2 linked regions of the Bacillus pumilus genome follow. The main gene of each other region encodes a partner of the protein of the gene in region 2 in a complex. Links are inferred from orthologs where the notes say so. Each region holds a gene or a part of one and is shown on either strand. Other genes may lie near its edges.

The links. Proteins that work in one complex are often made in the same cells at the same time.
Region 1: the proteins of pcrA (region 2) and uvrB are in contact, whole or in part, in a crystal structure (PDB 7EGT), measured with the Thermus thermophilus proteins. The link is inferred for Bacillus pumilus from one-to-one orthologs. Residues at the interface, in WP_096412145.1 of Thermus thermophilus: His654, Arg656, Phe657, Gln666, Asp668, Glu669, Lys680, Arg681, Leu682, Ser683, Lys685, Tyr686, Ala687; in WP_096411307.1 of Thermus thermophilus: Glu23, Leu25, Arg26, Asp27, Gly28, Glu29, Arg30, Phe31, Arg55, Glu326, Asp327, Phe328, Glu379, Ser382, Gln383, His398, Gly400, Arg401.

The regions. Positions count from the first base shown.
Region 1 is NZ_CP047089.1:895,347-900,699, forward strand. What follows is about bases 2,436-5,353. They hold uvrB (excinuclease ABC subunit UvrB), read right to left. Parts: upstream 4,929-5,353; coding sequence 2,943-4,928; downstream 2,436-2,942. Other genes in these bases: uvrA (excinuclease ABC subunit UvrA), read right to left, coding at 2,436-2,935; GPS65_RS04490 (CsbA family protein), read right to left, coding at 5,223-5,353. In the rest of the region: more of uvrA, read right to left, coding at 59-2,435. UniProt on the Escherichia coli protein: The UvrABC repair system catalyzes the recognition and processing of DNA lesions. A damage recognition complex composed of 2 UvrA and 2 UvrB subunits scans DNA for abnormalities.
Region 2 is NZ_CP047089.1:2,505,239-2,513,092, reverse strand. What follows is about bases 2,270-5,253. They hold pcrA (DNA helicase PcrA), read right to left. Parts: upstream 4,881-5,253; coding sequence 2,658-4,880; downstream 2,270-2,657. Other genes in these bases: pcrB (heptaprenylglyceryl phosphate synthase), read right to left, coding at 4,938-5,253; ligA (NAD-dependent DNA ligase LigA), read right to left, coding at 2,270-2,613. Also shown: GPS65_RS12445 (CamS family sex pheromone protein), read right to left, coding at 1-591; more of ligA, read right to left, coding at 607-2,269; more of pcrB, read right to left, coding at 5,254-5,630; GPS65_RS12425 (DUF2283 domain-containing protein), read left to right, coding at 5,903-6,316; GPS65_RS12420 (hypothetical protein), read right to left, coding at 6,297-6,527; GPS65_RS12415 (FMN-binding glutamate synthase family protein), read left to right, coding at 6,667-7,854. UniProt on the Escherichia coli protein: A helicase with DNA-dependent ATPase activity. Unwinds DNA duplexes with 3'-5' polarity. Translocates on single-stranded DNA with 3'-5' polarity. Initiates unwinding more efficiently from a nicked substrate than double-stranded DNA.

The DNA.
Region 1 (5,353 bases), 1.6 Mb from region 2 along the record:
AAAGATCATTTTAGCCCTTTGTCAACAATCTGAACCCCCTCTTAAAAGAGGGGGTTTTTTATGATGAAGTCACACTTTCTGTTTCTTTGACCAACTGTTTCATTCGTTTACGGTCACGCTCTAAAATCGGCTTTAAGTATCGACCAGTGTAAGAAGCTTTTTCTTTTGCAATCTGCTCTGGAGTCCCAGAGGCAATGATCGTTCCGCCGCCTGCACCGCCCTCTGGTCCGAGATCAACGAGGTAATCAGCAGCCTTGATAATATCAAGGTTATGCTCAATCACTAGTACCGTATCTCCGTTTTCGACCAAACGCTGAAGCACTTTTAATAAACGGGCAATATCATCCACATGCAGACCTGTTGTCGGCTCGTCTAAAATATAAAGAGACCTTCCGTTTGAACGACGATGAAGCTCAGATGCCAATTTCACACGCTGCGCCTCTCCTCCAGACAATGTCGTCGCAGGCTGTCCAAGTGTAATGTACCCTAGTCCGACATCAAAAATCGTTTGAAGCTTCCGCTTAATTTTCGGGATGTTCTCGAAAAATTGGAGTGCGTCCTCCACAGTCATTTCAAGTACATCAGCAATGTTTTTCCCTTTATATGTGACCTCAAGTGTCTCCCGGTTATACCGTTTCCCGTGGCACACCTCACAAGGCACATACACATCTGGTAAAAAGTGCATTTCGATTTTAATGATGCCATCTCCGCGACATGCCTCGCAGCGTCCACCTTTGACGTTAAAGCTGAATCTGCCTTTTTTATACCCTCGTACCTTGGCTTCATTGGTTTGTGCAAACACATCTCGCACATCATCAAATACACCTGTATACGTGGCAGGGTTGGATCTTGGCGTACGACCGATTGGAGATTGATCAATATCAATCACCTTATCTAAATGATCCATTCCTTTGATTTCTTTGTGTTGTCCTGGCTTCGCCTTCGCTCTGTGAAGTTTTTGCGCAAGTGATTTTAATAGAATTTCATTCACAAGCGTACTTTTTCCTGAACCAGACACCCCAGTCACAGCTGTAAAGACGCCTAGAGGGAACTTCGCATTGACGTTTTTCAGGTTGTTTTCTTTTGCACCTTTGATTTCAATATAGCGGCCATCAGGCTTTCTTCTTTCAATCGGTAGTGGGATAAATTTCTCTCCAGATAAATATTGTCCTGTTAAAGATTTCTTGTCCTTCATGACTTCTTCCGGTGTCCCAGCTGAAATCACTTCTCCCCCATGAACTCCTGCTCCAGGTCCAATATCAATCAAATAATCAGCGGCTAGCATCGTATCTTCATCATGCTCGACGACAATGAGGGTATTCCCGATGTCGCGCATGTTTTTCAATGTCCCGATCAATCGGTCATTATCACGCTGATGCAGACCAATAGATGGTTCATCTAATATATAAAGAACACCTGTCAGCCTTGAACCGATTTGAGTAGCCAGACGAATCCGCTGCGCCTCTCCTCCAGATAGTGTGCCAGCGGAGCGGCTTAATGTGAGGTAATCTAATCCCACATTATTTAAGAAAGACAAGCGCTCTTTGATTTCGCGTAAAATGAGCTGAGCAATCTGCAAATCTTTCTCAGACAACTCGATTTGACCATATAAATCAAGGGCATCAGAGACAGACAAATCAGTGATTTCTCCAATATGTTTGCCATTGATCAGAACCGCAAGCGTCTCTTTTTTCAGACGATATCCTTTACATGTCGGACATGGCTGGTTCGCCATATATTTCTCCATTTGCTCACGAATATAATCCGAGCTGGTTTCTTTATAACGTCGTTCAATGTTACGTAGAACACCTTCAAATTCAATTTCATTTTCACGTACCTGACCAAAATCATTTTCATATTTGAAATAAATCCGTTCAGAGCCGCTTCCATATAAAATTTTATCGAATAAATGCGACGGGATATCTTTCACAGGAATGTCCATGTCGATACCATAATGTGTACATACTGCCTCAAGGAGCTGAGGATAGTATTGTGAGCTCTGCGGCTCCCATGGGGCAATGGCATGCTGGCGTAACGTCAAATCCTTATTAGGAACGACAAGCTCAGGGTCAACTTCTAGTTTAGAGCCAAGCCCATCACAGCTCGGACAGGCACCAAAAGGACTATTAAACGAAAACATTCTAGGCTCAAGCTCACCAATAGAGAATCCGCAGTGCGGACAGGCATGATGTTCACTGAATAACAACTCTTCTTGTCCAATCACGTCAATCATCACACGGCCTTCACCTAGTCGCAGCGCCGTTTCAAGAGAGTCAGACAGCCGAGCCGCGACGCCTTCCTTCACCACAATTCGGTCGATCACGACTTCAATGGAATGCTTCTTGTTCTTTTCAAGCTCGATCTCTTCTGATAGATCTTCCATCTCTCCATCGACTCTTACTCGAACATAGCCCTGCTTTCGAATTTGATCAAGTACTTTGACATGTGTCCCTTTGCGGCCAGATACGACTGGCGCAAGCACTTGCAATTTCGTTCTTTCTGGATATTCTAAAATGCGATCTGTCATCTGCTCAATCGTTTGGGACGTAATTTCAATCCCGTGTATCGGACAAATCGGTTTCCCAACTCGAGCATACAAGAGACGTAAATAATCATAGATTTCAGTAACTGTTCCGACCGTTGATCTAGGGTTCCGGCTCGTTGTCTTCTGATCAATACTAATCGCCGGAGAAAGACCTTCAATGGCATCTACATCCGGTTTATCCATTTGACCGAGAAATTGGCGCGCATACGCTGAAAGAGATTCAACGTACCTGCGCTGCCCCTCTGCATAAATGGTATCAAAAGCAAGAGACGATTTTCCTGAACCAGATAAACCCGTGATGACCACTAACTGGTCACGCGGGATATTCACATCAATATTTTTAAGGTTGTGGGCTCTAGCACCTTTCACCTCTATTCGTTCCATAGCCATCAGGCAATCATCCTTCCGCTTTTAGCTCTAGCAATAGATCTCTTAATTCTGCTGCTTTTTCAAAATCAAGCGCTTTTGCTGCATCTTTCATTTCCATCTCGACCTTTTCGATCACTTTTTCTCGTTCTTTTTTGCTCATTTTTGACAGCTTTGGTGCTGCATTTGTTTCATATTCTTCCGATTCTTCATGTATCTTTGTTGCTTTAATGGCATCTCTAATTTTCTTATGGATGGTTTGCGGTGTAATTCCATATTTTTCATTATATGCCTCTTGCTGCTCTCGTCTTCGCTTCGTTTCTTGAATCGCAATATCCATTGATTTGGTCATTTTATCTGCATACATAATGACCCGGCCTTCTGAATTTCTCGCTGCCCGGCCAATCGTCTGGATAAGGGATCTTTCAGAGCGTAAGAAGCCCTCTTTATCTGCATCTAAAATCGTCACAAGCGACACCTCTGGAATATCCAGTCCTTCACGAAGAAGGTTGATTCCCACAAGCACATCATATTTTCCGAGACGTAAATCGCGAATAATCTCAATCCGCTCAAGGGTCTTAATTTCTGAATGCAGATAATTGACCTTGATTCCAATCTCTTTTAAATAATCTGTCAGATCCTCAGACATTTTCTTCGTCAGCGTCGTCACGAGCACACGCTCATTTTTCTCAATCCGCGCATGAATTTCTCCAATTAAGTCATCAATTTGACCTTCAATTGGACGCACTTCAATAATTGGATCAAGTAAACCTGTTGGACGAATAATTTGTTCCACAACCTCTGGGGTTTTCTCAAGCTCATAAGGACCCGGAGTGGCAGATACATGCACAATATGATTGATATGCTTTTCAAACTCATCAAAGGTGAGCGGTCTGTTATCAAGTGCTGAAGGCAGACGGAATCCGTGATCAACCAACACTTGCTTTCTTGCTTGGTCCCCGTTGTACATCGCGCGGATTTGCGGGACCGTCACATGTGACTCATCGACAACAATCATAAAATCATCTGGGAAATAATCAAGCAATGTATAAGGGGTTGAACCAGGAGGACGCAAGGTCAGATGTCTTGAGTAATTCTCGATTCCTGAACAAAAGCCCATTTCTCTCATCATCTCAAGGTCATATCTTGTCCGCTGCTCAAGGCGCTGCGCTTCTAGCAACTTTCCATTATCTCGAAGCTTTTCGAGCTGTTCCTCAAGCTCTTGTTCAATATTAACAATCGCTTTTTCCATTTTTTCTTCTCTAGTGACGAAGTGAGATGCTGGGAAAATAGCCACATGTTCACGATCACCGAGTATTTCTCCAGTCAGTGCATCCACTTCTCGAATACGTTCAATTTCATCACCGAAAAACTCCACTCTGATACAATGCTCATCACGTGAAGCAGGGAAAATTTCAACGACGTCTCCTCGTACTCGGAAGGTTCCGCGCTGAAAATCTATATCATTACGAGAATACTGAATGTCCACCAGCTTACGTAGAAGCTGATTGCGTTCAATCTCCATTTCAGTACGTAAAGACAGCACAAGCTCTCGGTATTCCTCTGGCGAACCTAAGCCATAAATACAGGAGACACTGGCAATGATGATGACATCTCTCCGCTCAAATAATGAAGACGTAGCGGAGTGTCTCAGCTTATCAATCTCATCATTGATGCTGGCATCCTTTTCAATAAATGTATCCGTCTGAGGCACATACGCCTCTGGTTGGTAATAATCATAGTAACTTACAAAATATTCGACAGCATTATTCGGAAAGAATTCCTTGAACTCGCTGTATAGCTGACCGGCAAGTGTCTTATTATGCGCAATGACAAGTGTCGGTTTGTTCACTTCTTTAATCAGATTGGATACAGTAAAGGTCTTTCCCGTACCTGTAGCACCTAACAGCGTTTGATGCTGTTTCCCCTGATGGATCCCCTCAACAAGCTTTTCAATTGCCTTCGGCTGATCTCCTTGGGGCTGATAGTTAGAAACTAATTCAAAGCGGTCACTCACATCAAAGCCTCCGTTTCGTTACGAAATCTATCTAATGAATATATTATCATAAAAGAACACAAAAATACGAACTAAAGTTCGGCTCTTGCTTGATTTTTATTTCCAATACAGTCATACCCTCTCTTCAATACCAAATAACCCTCTTGCGAAAACCTTCCTTTCAGTATGGAACATTTTGGTGAGAGATATGCGATGAGCAGAAAAAGAGAACAAAAAGAAAGCTGCACTCACTAAAATTCGTAAGCACAGCTTAAAAACGTCACCTTTCGGCCTCACACGCTCTTGATAATCACATCAATGATGTTTTTCAGCCTTTTCTCTCTTTTCAATTTCTTTTTTAGCCATATATAATGCACCAGCTACTAAAGAAATGATATCTAATCCTACAATAAAGTAGGTTTCTGTATAGCCCTTCATATACGAGG
Region 2 (7,854 bases):
GATATTTTCACGGTAATAATAAACAGAGTTCAGCGCAAGTCCAATGACAACCCCGCCAAGCTGTAAGCTGTTTTTATCTTTTCGAATTAAGTAATTATGCTCTAACATCGAAGCTAAGTAAATTGGACTATTTTCATTTTTAGACTTTGTTGAACCTGAGTTCGGAAGAGCAGGATTTAAGCCTAGATTCTTAAAGTCCTTATCTTCTTTTTCTGCCTTTTTCAAATCACTGCCTGTTTTTTTGCGCGCCAGCCAGCCTAGAACGGTGTCCTCATCTAAATGCTGTCCTTCTTGGAAAAGGTAATCGTTTGTATTAAATGACTCTGTTGCGAGACGCATGAGCCCTGTTTCAAATTCATCGATGTCCAAGCGTGTGTTGAGACGCTCTGCTGTTAATCCTCTTGCAGCCCCTTGTTTAAACGGCAGCACCATTTTGTAATAAGAGTCAGAGATATTGTACATCGGGATGATGGCTGTTTCTTTCGTTTCATCCGTTTTTTGTGTGACCTCTTCGTCTTCCTTTCCCCCAAAAGGTGCACACGCTGACAATACCAGTGTGAGCATTGTCAGCAGCAATAACAACTTTTTCAATAGAAAACACTCCTCTTATTTCTTTAGCTCCTCGAGCATTTTAGCTTCGTCCCAAATTTCAATATTAAGTTCTTCTGCCTTTGTCAGCTTACTTCCCGCTGCTTCTCCGGCAATGACTAAATCTGTTTTCTTACTCACACTACCTGCCAGTTTACCACCTAATGCTTCGATCGCTGCTTTTGCATCGTTTCGTGCCATTTCTTCTAATTTCCCTGTCAGCACAATGGTTTTGCCTGCAAAATAGGAATCACTTTCTTCAACCTTCACCGGTTTTGGTCCTGTATAGGTCATATTGACCCCAAGCTCTTTTAGTTCATTTAGCAGATTGAGAATTTCTTCTTTTTCAAAGTACGTGACAACAGCATCAGCCATTTTTTCACCGATTTCATCAACTTCGAGTAATTGTTCTTTCGTCGCTTGCTTTAATTGATCGATATCACCGAAATGCATCGCCAAGGTCTTTGCCGCTTTGGAGCCAATAAATCGTATACCGAGTCCAAATAATAAACGCTCTAGAGAGTTTTCTTTCGATTGCTCAATCGAACGCAGTAAATTGTCGACAGATTTTTCGCCCATTCGCTCAAGTTGAATGAGTTCTTCTTTCGTTAATCGGTAAAGATCGGACACACGAGAGACAAGCTGTTCTTTGAAAAGCTGTGTAATGACCCGCTCGCCAAGCCCATCAATGTTCATTGCATTGCGGGAAACAAAGTGAATGAGTCCCTCACGTATTTGGGCAGGGCATTCTGGATTGATGCAGCGTAAAGCCACTTCACCTTCGATTCTCACCAGCTCACTATGACACTCTGGGCATTCCGTCGGCATGTGAAACGGCTTTTCTTCTCCTGTACGCTGATCGATCAGTACACCTGCGACTTCTGGAATAATATCTCCCGCTTTTTTCACAATCACTTGATCAAAAAGGCGAATATCCTTTTCTTTGATCAAATCTTCATTATGAAGAGACGCTCGTTGTACTGTCGTTCCTGCTACTTTGACAGGCTCCAGGATCGCCGTTGGTGTGATGACACCTGTACGCCCGACACTTAGCTCAATATCAAGTAGCTTTGTCACGACCTCTTCAGCTGGAAACTTGTACGCAACAGCCCAGCGGGGACTTTTAGCTGTAAAGCCTAGCTCTTCTTGCTGAGCTAACGAATCGACTTTGATCACAATTCCATCGATTTCATATGAAAAATCAGCACGCTTCGTTTTCAGTGTTTCAATGAGCTCGATCACTTCCTCAATCGTTTGGCACGTCCGTCTTTCTTTGTTCGTTTTAAAGCCAAGTTCATCGAGAAGATCGAGTCCTTCGCTTTGCGATTCAACACCAATTTCATCAAGCTCCGCTATACTGTAGACGAAGATATCAAGGTTTCGTTTCGCCGCAATTTTTGTATCAAGCTGACGAAGTGAGCCGGCGGCCGCATTACGCGGGTTCGCAAACGGCTCTTCTTCGTTTTGTAATCTTTTTTCGTTTAATGCTTCAAAGGAAGGTTTTGGCATAAATGCCTCGCCTCTCACTTCAATAGACAAAGGACGTTTGATTTTGAGTGGGATCGAACGAATGGTTTTGAGGTTTTCAGTAATATCCTCACCCGTTGTCCCATCTCCACGAGTAGCACCTCGAACAAACACGCCATTTTCATAACGGAGAGAAACAGCGAGTCCGTCAATTTTCAGCTCGACATTGTATGCGATATCGTCACCGACTGCTTGACGAACCCGGCGGTCAAAATCAAGAAGGTCCTGTTCATTAAACGCATTCCCAAGGCTGAGCATCGGTGTGCCATGACGCACTTTTTGGAAGGCGTCTAACACAGCGCCTCCTACTCTTTGTGAGGGAGAGTCCGCTGCTTTTAAATCAGGGTGCTCTTCCTCTAAAGAGATCAGCTCACGCATGCGCGCATCATATTCAGCGTCAGGAACACTTGGACGATCCAGTGTATGATATTCGTAGTTGTATTGGTTCAAAATCTCGTGCAGTTCCTCGATCCGGCGTTTCGCTGCTTCTTTATCCATCTGCTTCTTCCTTTCAATTCATCCGTTTTATAAGTTCTACCAGTTTATTGCTTCTCAATTGGCGCAAATGCTGCGAGAAGACGCTTAATGCCTGTAGGGCTTGGGAAGGCAATATCAAGCTCTGTGCTGTCTCCACTGCCTTTTACACTGACAACCGTTCCAACGCCCCATTTTTTATGAGCCGCTTTATCGCCCACAGCCCAGCCAATACTTCCGCCGCCTGTGTTTTGAATGGTTTGAGTTTGCGGACGTGAGACAGGTCCCCGTCTTTGCGGTCGTTCTCTTGTTTGGCCAAATGGTGTTTTGGTTTCTTTTTTCTCATTTAGGTTGTCCAATAAATCGGCTGGTATTTCTCGAATGAATCTTGATTCAAGGTTCATGTTTGTCCGGCCGAAGAGTGTTCTCATCTTGGCACTTGATAAATAAAGCTCTTCTTCCGCACGTGTGATGCCTACATAAGCAAGGCGGCGCTCTTCTTCCATCTCCGCATCTTCCATTAATGAACGGCTGTGCGGGAAGACACCTTCCTCCATGCCCATTAAGAAGACAACGGGGAATTCTAGACCTTTTGCGGCGTGAAGCGTCATTAAAATGACCGCATCCTGATCTTCTTCCTCATTTTCATCCAGCTTATCGATGTCTGCGACAAGGGCAAGGTCTGTCAGGAAAGTCACAAGGGACTTGTCTTCATTTTGTTCTTCAAAGTTCTTAGTCACAGAGAGAAACTCGTCAATATTTTCTAGACGACTTTGTGCTTCAATCGTTTTTTCAACCTTTAGTGCTTCACGATAGCCTGTTTTCTCTAGAATTTCTTCTGTTAGTTCTGTGACAGATAAATAATCCTGCATATTGGTCATTTGATCAATGAGCTGTTTAAATTCATCAAGCGCATTGGCTGCCCTTGCACTGAGTCCAATGAAATCTACCTGAGCAAGTGCTTCAAACATAGACAGATCATTCATCTCGGCATATGCCGCAATTTTATCAACAGAAGTTGCACCGATTCCGCGCTTTGGTACGTTAACGATTCGTGCAAAGCTAATGTCGTCATCTGGGTTAGCTACTAGGCGTAAGTACGCCAAAATGTCCTTGATCTCTTTTCTGTCATAGAACTTCGTGCCGCCGACAATGTTGTATTGAATGTTTGACTTCAATAATGTTTCCTCTATGACACGAGACTGGGCATTGGTCCGATAAAGAATCGCAAAATCGGATAATTTACGCTTGCCGCTCTGATGAAGCTGATGAATCTTTCCAGCAACAAATTGTCCTTCACCGAATTCATTATCTGCACGGTAATAGGCAATCTTCGCTCCTTCATCATTTTCTGTCCAAAGATTTTTCGGCTTACGGTTTGAATTGTTTTGAATCACTGTGTTTGCAGCATTCAAAATACGTTTAGTCGATCTATAATTTTGCTCAAGCAAAATCACTTCACTGGACGGATAATCTTTTTCAAAGGAGAGAATGTTTGTAATATCCGCTCCGCGCCAGCGATAGATGGACTGATCCGAGTCACCGACCACACATATATTTTGAAAACGTTGAGCGAGCAGTTTCACAAGCATGTACTGCGCTCTGTTTGTATCCTGATACTCATCGACATGAATGTATTGGAATTTTCGCTGATAGTGTTCTAATACTTCAGGGATGCGTTCAAACAGACGAATCGTCATCATAATAAGATCATCAAAATCAAGTGATTGGTTCTTGAGTAATCGTTTTTGATAATCTGTGTAGACGTCGCTGACCACTTGATCATAGAAATCACCAGCTGTTTTGGCGTATTCCTCTGCGTCAATGAGTTCGTTTTTTGCACTACTGATTGAACCTAAAATGCTACGTGGATCAAACTTTTTAGGATCGATATTTCGTTCTTTTAAAATGTTTTTAATGACTGAAAGCTGATCAGATGTGTCTAATATAGAAAAGTTGCGATTTACACCAATACGGTCAATATCGCGTCGTAAAATGCGCACACACATGCTGTGGAACGTAGAGATCCATATATCATCCGCACCAGGCCCTAAAATGGCTTGTACACGCTCACGCATTTCACGTGCTGCTTTATTTGTAAACGTAATCGCTAAAATGTTCCACGGAGCCACATGCTTTTCTGCCATTAAATAAGCAATTCGATGTGTGAGCACCCGTGTCTTTCCGCTTCCTGCTCCTGCCATCAAGAGTAGCGGACCGTCTGTTGCTTTGACCGCTTCTTTCTGCGCGTCATTCAACCCTTCTAATAGATGATTCGATATTTCATTCATTCCATTCACCGCCAATTCGAACTTATGTTCTATTTTAACCCGTTTCATCTTGTTTGACTATGATGATTTTTTGACTGCGCTCACTGTCTTTAATGCTTCTTTGAAATTGTCATAAATGACGTTTCCTACAACAACCACGTCCGCATGCTGCGCAAAATCTTCTGCCTGTTTTGCGTTTTCAATGCCCCCGCCATAAAAAAGAACCGTATCAGAAAGCACTGCTTTCGTTTCTTTCACTAACTCTATATCTCCAAGCGTTCCGCTGTATTCTAGATAAAAAATGGGCAGCTTCATCAAATGCTCTGCCACTCTTGCATATGCTCTTACGTCATCGATGTCCAGTGCTGTATTTGCTTCTGTAAGCTTGGCCGCTTTACATTCTTCATTTAAAATCACATAGCCTTCAGGCACGATCTCTTCCATTGACATCAAATCACCGAATTCCTTCATCGCGTCCTTGTGAAGCCCAACAATCCAATCAGGATGAGAGCTGTTTAAGACGGTCGGAATGAAATACAGATCAAAGCCCGGCACAATCATTTCATGTGTTGAGATTTCAAGCACACATGGCACAAGAAACCGGCGGACCTTTGACATCAATTGAAGCACGTTGTCCTCTGTCACATTGTCACTGCCGCCAATCAATATCGCATCCGTACCAGATTCGCAAATCGCCTCTAGCTGTTCATCGGATATTTCTTTATTCGGATCGAGTTTAAAGACATGCTTCCACTCGGTAACATCATACATGAAAAATGTTCCTCCATTCGTTTCATTCCATTTAAATATTATAACAAAATCAGTGACCGCAAAAAATGGGTAACCTCCTTCAGCTAAAAGTTTCATTCTTTTGAAAATGGTGTTCATGACTTTAAGTTAGATTGCTGAAAACATCTAGGAGCTGAGAGGGTTGATCTTTGACCGTTCACTGATAGGAAAGTTTTGTATCACCACATGTTATTATACAATAAAGGGACATTTTACTATTGATCAAAAAACCATACATAAAGTAGGTGATCCACTTGAAAAGAGCCATCACATATGATCAAACGATCGACATCGGATACATCTATCTCCTGCCTGTGGGAATTGGGACAATCAAAGAAACCATTGAATTAGATGTAAATGAATGTGTGAACGTAGATATTGACAAAGAGGGCCGAGTAGCTGGTTTGGAGTTATTTGCAGAAGAAACCAAGGTTTTGAAGCATGCACCCGTTTATGAGGATGAGCTTTCGTTACGTTTTACAGATCAGGAAGTTCTCTCAACCTATCATTTATCAGGCATTGAATTTCTTTTCTCGACGCCTGATCACGAAGGGTTGATCGGTTTTACGATTGTCGATCCTCTTCGATATAACATCAAAAAAAAGACAAGAAAAAACCGTTTTGAATGGTCAAAACGGTTTTTCCAAACTATTGTCTCGCTTCATTGAAATAATGGACGGATGTCATGGCCCCTTCATCGACCATCTTGTTGTCTTGAATATCTAATGGATCAGGGTGTCCAGCTTTTTCAGGAATCTTTTCATCTGAGCGGAACATGCTTGCCCATTTTTTGAGATGCTGTTTATTTTTCACTGCTAATAACACTGCACCACCAACCCCTAATCCTGCAAGTACATACGTATTCGGACGCTTATTCATGTATGTTCCCTCCCCTTATGATCTTATTTGTAAGTTACCCCGCCTTTTCATTTCTAAACGTCACAATCTGTTGAAGTGGTTTCTCTTTCAATGAAAAGTGGAATAACAACAGCAACGATAGAGAAAAGAGGGGATTTTCGTGACAACACCTTTCATTGTCATTGTCGCACTATTAGTGATTTTTTTCATCATACCAATCATTTTATTCATCTGGATTTGGATGCGAGATGAAAAACAGGAAGAGCATTCTGTCCTACGAAATTATCCGGTCATTGGAAAGCTACGGTTTATTTTTGAAAAAATAGGACCTGAGCTTCGCCAATATCTGTTTCTAAATGATCGGGAGGAGCTTCCTTTCTCAAGAAGAGAATACGAGCAAGCTGTCATGTCTGGGAAGTACAAAAGCCGGACGATGGGCTTTGGATCAAAACGTGATTTTGACAAGCCTGGCTACTACATTCGCAACGTCCTATTTCCAAAACAACGAGATGAGTTACGCATCAATCAATCTGAAAAAATCCAAACAAAAGTGTATCAGATCGATCAAGACAATTTACTGAGAAGAAGTGAACATACCAAAGAGGTTGAAGCAAAACCTTACTATCTCCATCAAGACGATGTACAAGTGATAGGCGAGCACACATGTCAAAAGCCTTTCCGTGTGAAAGGCCTGATTGGTCAGTCTGCCATGAGCTACGGATCTTTAGGCGACAGGGCCATTACAGCATTATCCTCAGGATTAAAGATGGCTGGCGGTACGTGGATGAACACAGGTGAAGGCGGGCTTTCTCCCTATCACCTCAAAGGCGGAGCCGATATCATATGCCAAATTGGGCCCGGTCTATTTGGCGTAAGAACAGAGGATGGCGCTTTTTCCTTTGAAGAGTTTAAGAAAAAAAGCGAGCACGAGGAAGTCAAAGCCTTTGAGCTGAAGCTGGCTCAAGGAGCTAAAACACGCGGCGGGCATATTGACGGTGAAAAGGTCACCGAAGAAATTGCAAACATCCGTAAATTGCCGCCCCACCAATCCATTGACAGCCCAAATCGATTTGAGATGTTCCACTCCATTCCTGATATGTTTGATTTCATTGAACAGTTGCGAAGTATAGGCGGAAAGCCTGTCGGCATCAAGCTTGTGGTCGGACATAAAGAAAACATTGAGGAACTTGCAGCGTACATGAAAAAAAGCGGAAAGCATCCTGATTTCATTACAGTGGATGGCGGAGAAGGCGGCACTGGTGCGTCCTTTCATGAATTGGCAGATTCCGCAGGGCTGCCGATTTTCACGGCACTCCCAATGGTTCATCAAATATTGAAGGAATACGGT